Regions from separate parts of the Vibrio apostichopi genome, predicted to be linked through region 1. Evidence: predicted binding sites of a transcription regulator. Region 1 holds the regulator's gene; each other region holds the start of a gene.
What was found. The regulator PurR, encoded in region 1, represses purine synthesis genes. The targets are predictions, from matches to a motif close to TNANGNAAACGTTTNCNTNA.
Positions count from the first base shown of each region.

Region 1 (4,219 bases):
TAATTGCTGCTCGAGTTCTTTGATTCGTTGCTCTGGGGTTTGAGTTGAGGAAGAGTTTGACATAGTCGCTCCTAACGCTCTCGATTGTTCTGTTCCTTTAGACCAATCTAGTTGACCATGTTTGCGAAGCCAAACTAAAACGGTAGAGCGACCTTGGATCCCATAACGTTCTTGAGCTTGCTTATAAGTCATTTCGCCTTTTTCAACTTGGCTTACGACTGCCAATTTAAAGGCAAGAGAATAATCTCGTTGAGTACGTCTACTTGTTGTTTTCATGACACTCTCCAATTTCATGTTGGAAATGTGTCAACCATATTTAGGACGGTACAACTTTTATAAAAAAAGCCGCAAGAATGCGGCTTAGTTATGTAGATAGTTTGAACTGACAATATTAATTGACGCGACTGATAAGCTCTTCACGACGTTGCTGCGGTATTACAGACCAATGAGTACCATTGATCGCACCTTCAAGCGCCCAAAGCAGCTCAATGCTGACTGAGGAAGCATGCGATTCCTTGATGGCGTTAAATGCGTTTACAGAGCCAGATTCATATAAACATTCTACGGAATCGATCCCCGCCTTTTTCAACATACGCTCGGTAGCCAGTCGAAGGTTAGGGAGGTCCTTTAGTCGAGTTGGCTTAGCAGAAGACTGCTCAGCTTTCTCTTCTTTAGCAAAACCCAGAGACGTCGTAGCAAGTTGCAAGATTTTTTCTTGGTCTTGCCACAAACCTTCCGGCAATGCGAAATACTTAGTGACGACAGGGAAACCACGTTTTTTGTAGACGTATGGTTGAAACCCTTGTTGCTCGAATTGCTTTGTTGTGTCTTTGTCCGCTCTTATGTGCAGCTGGTCATTTACAACCAGAGCAAACATAGTGTCATCAGCAAAAAGCCCGAATCCACCAAACATTGAGCGTGATTTTATTTTTCCTAGGGGCTCAAATAATTTCATTGAGTCCTTTAGTATCGGTTTATCCATGTTATTTATCTCGGTGTATTTGAACTACGCCACCAAATAAGCAGGTCCGAGAGATTAGCAAAATGTTGCAATTAAATTGTCAATAAGCCGTAAATTACTAAATTGTTAGTAACTACTGCATTTTGCCATCGGTAACCCCGCTACCATACCAACGAGTGGTTTAGGCCGGAAGCTTTGCGTCTCACTCTTTCGAGTGGTTTGCCCTGTGCGTGACTGACTTAATAGAATAAAGTTTTTGTTGAATGAGGCTCACACCTGATATTTCAAAATGTGATGTTGCTTCAATTAATGATCTTGGTGTTATGCAACTGGGTTTATTTTGGCTGCTTATAAAAAAAGCGCACCCAAAGGTGCGCTTAATGAAATTAAACTCGATTTATCAATTAATTTAACGTTTTAACTGTGCTTCGTTCAACAATTTCAGGATGCATTTCGAAGACACGTTTTTCATGATCTTTATCTTTAATGCGTTCCAATAAAATTTCGAATGCATTTTTACCAACACGACGTTTAGGTTGGTGAACCGTCGTCAATGGTGGAGAGAAGTATTCTGCAAGTTCAATGTTGTCGTAACCGATAACCGAAATATCTTCAGGAATACGAATGCCTTGCTGTTGCAGGCGACTCATTAGGCCAAGTGCCATTGTGTCGTTAAAACAGAACACAGCGGTAGGGCGATCTTCCATCTGAGCAATTTTATCAGCCGCAAGTACAGCGGTATCACACTCAAAGTTACCTTCAATGATGAGCTTTTCGTCGGTTGTGACCTTCGCTTCATTGAGTGCGCGTTTGTAACCCGCGATGCGTTCTACACATGCTGCTTTGTCTAAGTGGCCACTTAAACAAGCAATCTTTGTGTGACCACGTTCTAGCAGGTACTTAGTTGCTAGGTAGCCGCCTTCTTCAGAGTTATCGATGATTTTATCAGCCTGAGAGGTTTCAGGCCCCCAATCCATGACAACTTTTGGGATATCTGCATGGCGATCTAACATGCCACGAAGTTCTTCTGTTAAGTCAGAACACATAACCAAGATGCCATCTACACGTTTTTCTGCAAGCATTCGAATGTAGTCACGTTGCTTCTCATAGATACCACCCGTGTTACACAGAATCAAAGTGTAACCTTGACGGTAGCAGTAGCTTTCAACACCATCGATCACTTCAGAGAAGAAGAGGTTTGTTGATTGAGTCACTAGCATGCCGATAGTGCGTGTTGAATTGCATTTCAAGCTACGAGCAACAGCACTTGGCGCGTAGTTTAATTCGTCAACGGCTTTGTTTACTTTCTCTTGAGTCGCTTCTGCAACAAAACGCGTTTTGTTGATTACGTGAGAAACGGTGGTAGTTGATACGCCTGCTAAGCGAGCGACATCTTTTATCGTGGCCATGGTTTTATCCTATTAGAAGCTACTTTCCCAAAGTACGGAATAAAGTAGCCGTTAAGCTACCTAACTAAGAGCTTAAATTTGTAGGGCTCTTTGGGGTATTAAAGTGCTAAAAAACAAAAAACCGCTATTGAGCGGCTTGTCTTAACACCGAAATGCTCTGAACTTAAATAAGCATAGCATTTCGTGAATGTTTCATATTTTATCGTTTGCGGTCACAATTTTAGACTGACTAGAAATTACTCGCAATAAAATTCACCCAGAAATCTGGGTGAATTGTCACATTTTATTGAATTTGTTTACTTAATCATCAGCGAATCTTATTCACCCGCTAAATACTGAGTGTCCAGATTACAGAAGGCAACGAGAAGAGAGGCAACCGATGCATAGAAACCGAATGAATCGATCTCACGACATCTAGCGTTGAACTTTGGTACCCAAGTAAGAAGTTGTTGTTCAATAAACTGTTGTTGAACAGCGAACGATTTTTCTAATTCTTCTTCAAGCTCAGTTTCATTTGAACGGATGATGAGATTACCAAGGAAATCAAGTTCGATAGCAATGTGGTCGGCTGGTTCTTTTAGATCTTGGTTTACCACCAAGTTGTGCTTAGCCATGATGTCTTCCATGTCTTTGGCTGGCTTGTCGTTTAACAGACCCGTTTCGCCGATATACATTGAAGCGTAAGGTAGAGCACCATGTTTATCTGTCTTTAAGAATAGATCGCAGAAGTCAGCAGACAGTTCTAGTTGGGCATCTTCACGTGTTTGTAGACGGTTCAATGCGTCTACCAGTTTATCAATCGCAGGCTTAAGTGTTTCGTTTTCGCCTAAACCAGTCAGAAAAGAACGAATCTCAACAGAGTGGTAGTGATCGAGTTCTTCTTGTGTGAGCTCTTTAGCGAACAAGCTTGATAGCCACCAGTATATTTCAGCTCTTTGTTCGTTGAATGCTTTCGTATCTTTCATTTCATAGATCCTGATTTAGTCTTGTGATGTTTATATACCCAAGCATCGTGAAGTCATTTGGGCATAAGCACACCAAGGCTCAATAACAAGGTTATTTGCTAAACGCAAAGTGACTCGTTAGTCGTAATGCCTATATTGAATTGCGATGGACGATAAATAGCAAGGTTTTAGATTGTCTTGTATCAAAAAAGATTCATGTTTCTCGCTTTTATCTGCTGTACCACTAGAATTGTTACTAGTTATGAATAGAATGGTTACTGAAACTATTAAATAAGAAAAGTGGTGTAGATGAGCTATCACGTATTAGTCGTAGAAGATGATGTGGTAACCCGCAGTAAGCTGGTTGGATATTTCCAGAACGAAGGTTACACAGTGAGTGAAGCGGAAAGCGGCGCTCAAATGAGAAACGTGTTGGAAGAAAACAACGTTGACCTCATTATGCTAGACATCAACTTACCAGGCGAAGATGGATTGATGCTAACTCGCGAATTACGCAGTCAATCGGACATTGGGATTATTTTAGTTACTGGACGCACGGATAGCATCGACAAAATTGTAGGCCTAGAAATGGGCGCAGACGATTATGTTACTAAACCCTTCGAACTTCGCGAGTTATTAGTTCGAGTTAAAAACTTACTTTGGCGTATTGCTGCTGCTCGTAAAACAGCGGTTGGTGCGACAGTTGAAGCAGAAGACGAATCTGTGGTTCGTTTTGGTGAGTGGACGTTTGATATCCCTCGTCGTGCTTTAAGTAAAAACGGTGAGCCAGTTAAGCTGACTAAAGCAGAATATGAGCTGCTCGTTGCGCTTTCTTCTTACCCTAACCAAGTGTTAAGTCGTGAACGTATTTTGAACATGATCAGCCACCGAGTGGATGCTCCAAA
Region 1 covers NZ_AP028067.1:2,492,367-2,496,585, reverse strand. The annotation lists partial or broken gene QUF19_RS11090 (IS3 family transposase) at 1-276, opposite strand, end outside; gene QUF19_RS11085 (TfoX/Sxy family DNA transformation protein) at 392-982, opposite strand; cyclic di-GMP riboswitch class I at 1,110-1,195, opposite strand; gene purR (HTH-type transcriptional repressor PurR) at 1,366-2,370, opposite strand; gene torD (molecular chaperone TorD) at 2,688-3,335, opposite strand; gene torR (two-component system response regulator TorR) at 3,624-4,219, shown strand, end outside.

Region 2 (4,219 bases), 810 kb from region 1:
GCAAAAGCCCATTGGTGCGTGGAGTTGCGAGTAATCGCCTTCATTGAGTGGAACAAACTTGGTGAATGTCCTTTCTCTCTTTCCCAGCTCGCATCGTATAAACCCAAAGCAAGGAATGGTCCTATCAACATATAGACTATCAAGCTTGGCATGACGACTAGGTGTGTTCCTTGCCATTGCACTAGTTGCACGATGGCGATGGCCGCGGCCATGAAGCACAATCCGTAAAATGCGCTGATTATTGGCATTCTCACTAAGTCATGTAGTGCAAGCGATAACCAATGGAAAGGGGCGGATATGCTTACTTGGTTACAAGGAATGGTGCGAGCGTAATCCTGATCGCTGACCTTGTGTTTCTTATCGTTCAGTTCGGATGGGTGTACAGTACGAGGCATATATCCCCCTAGTTAAATAACGTCCTAGTTATAGTTCCATAAGGCTCATCGGTGTGGCTTTTGTGAGAGTTATGGTGTTGAGCTAAATTGCTCTTTTTCGTCCCAGTTATTGTTCTAGCGTGCATTTAACGAGAGCTATCAGACTGAATTACTTTGAGTTAAATGTGAGCTTGATCGCCTAGGAGTTACCTTAACTATTGTCAGTAGTGTTCGAAAACACAAATTATCGGCGGGTTTTTATACTAAGTGGTTAACGGTAAAGGCGTCTTTTGAAAGGTGGATAGATTAGCGTGGGAGAGGTAAGTACATAAAAATAAAGCCCTTACTAACAAGTAAGGGCTTTAAAGAAGTGATTTGCTTTGGCTAAATTATTTTAGGCCAGCAAAGTCTGCAAGCATTGCTGCTTTGTCAGTCGCTTCCCAAGGGAACTCTTCACGACCGAAGTGACCGTATGCTGCAGTCTGCTTGTAGATAGGTTGAAGAAGGTTCAGCATCTCTTGAAGACCGTATGGACGTAGGTCGAAGTTTTGACGAACGGCTTCAATGATGATTTCGTGAGCTACTTTCTCAGTACCAAACGTTTCAACCATGATAGATGTTGGATCTGCAACACCGATAGCGTAAGACAGTTGAATCTCACAACGGTCAGCCATGCCAGCAGCAACGATGTTTTTCGCAACGTAACGAGCTGCGTAAGCTGCAGAACGGTCAACTTTTGATGGATCTTTACCAGAGAATGCACCGCCACCGTGACGAGCTGCGCCGCCGTAGGTATCAACGATGATCTTACGACCAGTTAGACCACAGTCACCCATTGGGCCACCGATTACAAAACGGCCTGTTGGGTTGATGAAGAAGTTAGTGTCTTTGTTGATCCACTCTGAAGGAAGTACTGGCTTGATGATCTCTTCCATTACCGCTTCACGTAGGTCAGGTGTTGTTACTGAATCACAGTGTTGAGTCGAAAGAACAACAGCATCGATACCAACGATCTTACCTTGGTCGTATTGGAACGTAACTTGAGATTTCGCATCTGGGCGAAGGAAGTCAAGTTTGCCGCTCTTACGTACTTCAGCTTGCTTCTTAACAAGAAGGTGAGAGTAAGTAATTGGAGCTGGCATTAGGATTGGTGTTTCGTTAGTCGCGTAACCAAACATGATACCTTGGTCGCCTGCGCCTTGATCTTTAGGATCAGCTTTATCAACACCTTGGTTGATGTCTGGAGACTGCTTACCAATTGTGTTTAGTACAGCACAAGAGTCAGCGTCAAAGCCCATATCAGAATGAACGTAACCAATTTCACGAACTGTTTCACGAGTGATTTCTTCGATATCAACCCATGCAGACGTTGTTACTTCACCGCCAACCATAACCATGCCGGTTTTTACGTAAGTCTCACAAGCAACACGTGCTTTTGGATCTTGTTCCAAGATGGCATCAAGAACAGCATCAGAGATTTGGTCTGCAATTTTATCTGGATGGCCTTCTGAAACAGATTCAGAAGTGAATAGGTGCTTAGCCATGAGAGCTCCACTTTTAGTTTAGTTTTTAGTTGCAAATAGTTAAATGCAAATAATTTCAGGCGTCGCAAGCTAGGAAGCGCCGCCATTAAATACAGTATATTTTGTAGGTGTTTCTACATCTAGACGGCTATTCTAAATTCCAGCGGTCGAATTACAAGCTCTTTTTTATGATATGTCATAACTAAACGTTTGCGTATCGGTCGAGATAAGGCATTCCTAAGTGATGTAAATGTTCGAAAATTGCGAAAAATGACCGTTAAAATGCCAGTAAAACGTTTGCAGTCGCTAAAGTCGTTTGAGAGAATACCCGCGCTAATAAAAATGAAAATTTTAGCATCAATCTCTTTTTTAAATCGCTTATGTACTCAGGAGCAGACATGCCTTCTCGTAAAGATCTAGCCAATGCAATTCGCGCACTTAGCATGGATGGCGTTCAACAAGCAAATTCAGGCCACCCTGGCGCACCTATGGGTATGGCTGACATCGCTGAAGTTCTTTGGCGTGGTCACTTGAACCACAACCCAGCAAACCCAGAGTGGGCTGACCGCGACCGTTTTATTCTGTCTAACGGCCATGGTTCAATGTTGATTTACTCTCTGCTTCATCTTGCAGGTTACGAGCTTTCAATTGAAGACCTTAAGAACTTCCGTCAACTGCACTCTAAGACTCCTGGTCACCCAGAGTACGGTTACGCTCCTGGTATCGAAACGACTACTGGTCCTCTAGGTCAAGGCATCACTAACGCTGTTGGTATGGCGATGGCTGAGAAAGCATTGGCTGCACAGTTCAACAAAGAAGGCCACGACATCGTCGATCACTTCACTTATGCATTCATGGGTGATGGTTGTCTGATGGAAGGTATCTCTCACGAAGCATGTTCTCTAGCGGGTACGCTAGGTCTTGGTAAGTTGGTTGCTTTCTGGGATGACAACGGCATCTCTATCGATGGCGAAGTTGAAGGTTGGTTCTCTGACGATACACCTAAGCGTTTTGAAGCTTACGGCTGGCATGTAATTCCAGCGGTTGATGGTCATGACGCTGACGCTATCAATGCTGCTATTGAAGCGGCTAAAGCGGATCCTCGTCCAACACTTATCTGTACTAAAACTATCATCGGTTTTGGTTCTCCAAACAAAGCGGGTACGCACGACTGTCATGGTGCTCCACTAGGCGCTGATGAAATCACAGCAACTAAAGCGGCACTTGGTTGGGAACACGGTCCTTTCGAAATCCCAGCTGATATTGCAGCTGAGTGGAATGCGAAAGAAGCGGGCGCAGCGAAAGAAGCGGCTTGGAATGCTAAGTTTGACGCATACGCAGCCGCTCACCCAGAGCTAGCAGCAGAGTTTAAACGTCGTACTAACGGCGAACTTCCAGCTGAGTGGGAAGAGAAAGCAAACGCAATCATTGCTGATCTTCAAGCTAACCCTGCAAACATCGCATCACGTAAAGCATCTCAAAATGCTCTAGAAGCGTTCGGTGCTATGCTACCTGAATTCATGGGCGGTTCTGCTGACCTTGCGCCTTCTAACCTGACTATGTGGTCTGGTTCTAAGTCTCTTGAAGCAAATGACTTCTCTGGTAACTACATCCACTACGGTGTACGTGAATTCGGTATGACGGCTATCATGAACGGTATCGCTCTGCACGGTGGTTTCGTACCATACGGCGCAACGTTCCTAATGTTCATGGAATACGCGCGTAACGCAATGCGTATGGCTGCTCTGATGAAAATTCAGAACATCCAAGTTTACACGCACGATTCTATCGGCCTAGGCGAAGATGGTCCGACTCACCAACCGGTTGAGCAGATCGCTTCTCTACGTCTGACCCCAAACATGAGCACATGGCGTCCATGTGACCAAGTTGAGTCTGCTGTTGCTTGGAAACTGGCAATCGAACGCAAAGATGGTCCTTCTGCACTTATCTTCTCTCGTCAAAACCTTGCACAACAAGATCGTGATGCAGAGCAAGTGGCAAACATCGCTAAGGGTGGTTACACCCTGAAAGATTGCGAAGGCAAACCAGAGCTTATCCTTATCGCGACGGGTTCTGAAGTTGAACTAGCGGTTAGCGCTGCTGCTGAACTAACAGCTGAAGGCAAGAAAGTACGCGTAGTATCGATGCCTGCAACTGACGCGTTTGATAAGCAAGACGCTGAATACCGTGAGTCTGTACTTCCAGCTGACGTAACAGTACGTATTGCTGTAGAAGCTGGCATCGCTGACTTCTGGTACAAGTACGTTGGTTTCGGTGGCAAGATCATCGGTATGACAACGTTCGGCGAATCTGCACCAGCAG
Region 2 covers NZ_AP028067.1:3,306,398-3,310,616, reverse strand. The annotation lists gene QUF19_RS14680 (DUF2189 domain-containing protein) at 1-395, opposite strand, end outside; gene metK (methionine adenosyltransferase) at 764-1,918, opposite strand; gene tkt (transketolase) at 2,296-4,219, shown strand, end outside.
Region 2: metK (methionine adenosyltransferase) is a predicted target of PurR. The motif match lies at 2,096-2,115, and genes of this name have one in related genera.

Region 3 (4,219 bases), 200 kb from region 1:
AAGCGTTACGACTTAACACTCAGCCACATAGCGTATTCATACTGATACATCGGCACTGGGCTTTTTTACGAGACTTATTCTTTTGCTTATCTTATCCAACTTCCGGTCATCGTCACTTCTTAGAACTCTATTTCTAGCCCTAGTCTTTTCCACGGTACAATTGTTCGTCCCACATTTCGTTCATGCTGAAAGCAGTGCTGAACTTTCGTTAGCTCTACAACCTCAAGATCGACAACCTCAAGACTCAAGGTCTCAGTATCAATTAGCCCAATCGTATGAACTGGGGACTGACGTGCCTAAAAACATCGATGATGCACTCTATTGGTACTCACAATCAGCGGATAACGGCAATCCAGATGCGCAATTTAAACTGGGTGAATGGTACTTGGCAGGAACAAGTGTCGAGCAAGATAACAAACTCGCCTTGGAATGGTTCATCAAAGCGGCGCTACAAGGCAACAAACGCGCTCCCAATGAAGTGGCAAAGATCTATGAGTCCTCACTAGATAAAGAGCTACTGCAACCGTTAGATGCGGCGCAGTTATGGTATGAAGCGGCCTTAAAAGACAACCCGAATGCAGAAGAGGGCTACATCCGTGTTCTAGAAGCACAATTCAACCAACAGCGTGCCAAGCAAATCTCTTCGATTGAACAGCTCAATGACAGCATCGACTCTGAAATAGACACCAGTCAGGTGCTATCTCAGCAAGCGCAATCTAGCCAAATGCAATCTAACCAAGCGAAGCACTCTAACCTCTCCAGCTCTAATCTAACCAGCTCTGACTATATGATTGGCGCAGTGCTGGCCGTTTTGATTGCGATAGTGAGTATCAGCGCGACTCTGGTTATATCGCGAAAGCGACAGATCCTGAAATCTGGTGAGTTGAATCAGCAGCAACAGACACTTGAAGCGCAACTTAACGCGAAAGACTTCACCATTAAGCAGCAAAAGCGCCAGCTTCAAACCATCTATAACGAATTAAAGAAGCAGAAAAACAACAAAGGTCTGAATGCCTTGCAAGTAGCCTGCGCTCTATTTGGGTACACACCTAGCTCTATTCCTGACCAAAAAAGCATTAAGATTCGATACAAACAACTATCTAAAATCTATCACCCTGACGGTCAAGGATGTGACGAAGAAATGAAACGTTTGAACAATGCGCTAAAAACCATTTTACAAAATGTTACAAAACCGTAAACAACTACACATGTTCATTTTCCAAGATCGCAAAGATACCGATTTTATTAGTGTTGCAATCGATCCCCCTCTCAAAAACGGGTAACAAACTATTAACTAATGGGTCTTACTTGTGTCATAATTTGCGCCGAAAATACACCTGACTTAAACAGGTGAGGAGAAAATATGTTCACAATAGAAGGCGTTTGTGATTGGTGCAAAAAGCCAAGCCTAGTAAAAAAGCACGACTACCTAGATGGTAAGTGTCATCATGCATGTAAAGAGTGCAATGATATTGCAACCATTGATGTTCGCCAGTTCAATATTGGTGAAATGGAAATGAGAACAAAACTCTCCCAAGCGACACTGAGATAAGTAACACCGTTGAAATATAAGAAAGCGCCCAAGGCGCTTTTTTTGTATCTGGGATTTATCTTCTTATCTTCTTATCTTCTTATCTTCTTATCTTCTTATCTTCTTATCTTCTTATCTTCTTATCTTCTATACAGGTGTATACAGTACTTTTCTGTAAAAACTACTGTATACACCTGTATAGAAATCACATTTTTTCAATTTATGAGACAAAATATAAAAATCAGTCAAATTCAATTTTTGCTAAAATATCAATAGCTTAATTAAAAAACACTTACTAAACCGGAAGAAAACGACCAATAATCCCACAAAAACCGCTTGATCTTATAAGCAACAAAAACTACTGTATACACATACAGCATGTATATAAGGACAGCAAAATGATTCAAGCACACGTTAAAGCCCAACACTCTAGCCCGCTAGTTCACTGCGCATTTACATCAGTTTCTCGTAAAAGCAAAAACTCAAACGAGGAAGCGTTGTTCGCAAGAATGGCGTTGCTGTCCAATCAACATCAATGGTTGCTGTTTACTGCTCAAACGCCAAGACCATCAGCTAAGCAGCTTAAGCAACACAATGTTTGCTGCGAGCGTGTTATCCATATGAAAGCGTCGAACCAAATGAATGAAGTAGAGACCGTCGAGAAAGCAATACGCTCAGGAAACGCGAGCGCAATCGTTGCAAGTACGTCTATCGACTCATTCAGCCAACAATACCTAAGAACGTTAGGCCAACGCTTTCAATGCGAAGTGTTCTTCATTGATGAAACTTCAGAGCGTATTCACTAAGCTAACCTCGCTTAGCAATTTGGCTTAACCATTTAGCTCAGAAACATAGCTCAATCTTTTAGCTAATAAACATAGCGCCAAAACACAGCTCAACAGACTGCCTTCCCCTGCCCTACAATTCGCTAATTTTCTAGCGAATAGTTAGGCGGGGGTTTTTATTTGATCAATAGAATTAGCAATCGTTTGCTTTTTATCTGGAAGCAAATAATAGATTGGGTATAATGCCCGTCTAATCATGTGCACACCGCACTTCTCTGTATGACGTTTGATAAAAGATAGGAATGTCTAAATGAGCCTTGCTGATCAAGTTCTTGCCGTAAATGATGACCTACCAATCCGTACTGACAAACCTGTCCACAGTGGCAAGGTTCGTTCGGTCTACTGGTTAACTGAAGAAGATAGCCAACGACTAATTAAAGAGAAAGGCTACAATGTAGCGCCAGATGCGCCTTTAGCCATCATGGTGATCAGTGATCGTATCTCTGCGTTTGATTGTATTTGGCGTGGTGAAGGTAATCTTAAAGGTGTCCCAGGTAAGGGAGCAGCTCTGAATGCTATCTCTAACCACTGGTTCAAATTGTTTAAAGACAACGGCCTTGCTGACAGTCATATTCTTGATATCCCCCACCCATTCGTATGGATTGTACAAAAAGCTCGCCCAGTCATGATCGAAGCGATTTGTCGTCAATACATCACAGGATCTATGTGGCGTGCATACGCGAACGGCGAACGTGAATTCTGCGGTATCGAGATGCCTGAAGGCCTTGAGAAAGACAAAAAGCTACCTGAGCTTCTAATCACGCCTTCTACAAAAGGGATTTTGAAAGGGATTCCTGGTGTACCAGAAGCTGACGATGTGAACATCACTCGCAACAACATTGAAGACAACTTCGCAGCGTTCAACTTTACTCAAGCAAGTGACATTGCGCATTACGAGAAACTTCTAAAAGAAGGCTTCAACGTAATTAGCCAAGCACTCGCAAACGTCGATCAAACCTTTGTCGATACCAAGTTTGAGTTCGGCTACGTGAACGATGCTCAAGGTAAAGAAAAGCTGATCTACATGGACGAAGTCGGTACTCCAGACTCATCTCGTATTTGGGATACTCAAGAGTACAACAAAGGCAACATCGTCGAGAACTCGAAAGAAGGTTTCCGTCAGTTCCTACTCAACTACTTCCCTGATGCGGACATTCTGTTGAACAAAGAACGCATGCCAGAGCGTGAAGCTCTAGCTCGTGACAATGAACTACCTTTGGATGCATTGATGTCTCTTTCTCGTACTTACCTTGATATCGCAGCGAAAATCACCGGTGGCGAGATTGTATTAAGCGACAATCCGAAGCAAGAAATCATTGATGTGCTTCGTGCCGATTACGGACTAATCGATTAGTCGACCAATCGCACGCTAGAAAGCTGATAAGTTAATGATCTAGCTAGTAAGCACAAATTTTAGATACTAAAAGGGCCTCAATATTGAGGCCCTTTTTACGATGTAGATTTCATTAAAGCTATTGAATGACTATCGTGAACTGTGAAAGTTGGTAATCAAAGCTTAGTTGATGATCACAGTTTGGTTGGTGATCAAAGCTTGATAGTAAACTCTTCACCAGAGTTATCTGCAATCACCAAATGACTGCGTGATTCTATGTACTCAATTTGCTCATCTTCCAGCGAATATGGCATCACAACTTTTAGCTCATTGATCCCTTCTAACTTTGCTAGCTTAAGCAAAGTGACAATATTAGATTCATCGCTTTTACGTGTAGACATTGATTTCAATGCCATCTGCCATAAGCGATCTTCTGGGCTGGCTAGCTCTTTGATGCTATCCCTCCAGACGGTACTGAATACTGGTGCAATAGTGGTGAGTGCTTCCAGA
Region 3 covers NZ_AP028067.1:2,294,763-2,298,981, forward strand. The annotation lists gene QUF19_RS10205 (tetratricopeptide repeat protein) at 83-1,198, shown strand; gene QUF19_RS10210 (hypothetical protein) at 1,364-1,552, shown strand; gene QUF19_RS10215 (SulA-like leucine-rich domain-containing protein) at 1,930-2,337, shown strand; gene QUF19_RS10220 (phosphoribosylaminoimidazolesuccinocarboxamide synthase) at 2,627-3,730, shown strand; gene QUF19_RS10225 (transporter) at 3,922-4,219, opposite strand, start outside.
Region 3: QUF19_RS10220 (phosphoribosylaminoimidazolesuccinocarboxamide synthase) is a predicted target of PurR. The motif match lies at 2,509-2,528, and genes of this name have one in related genera.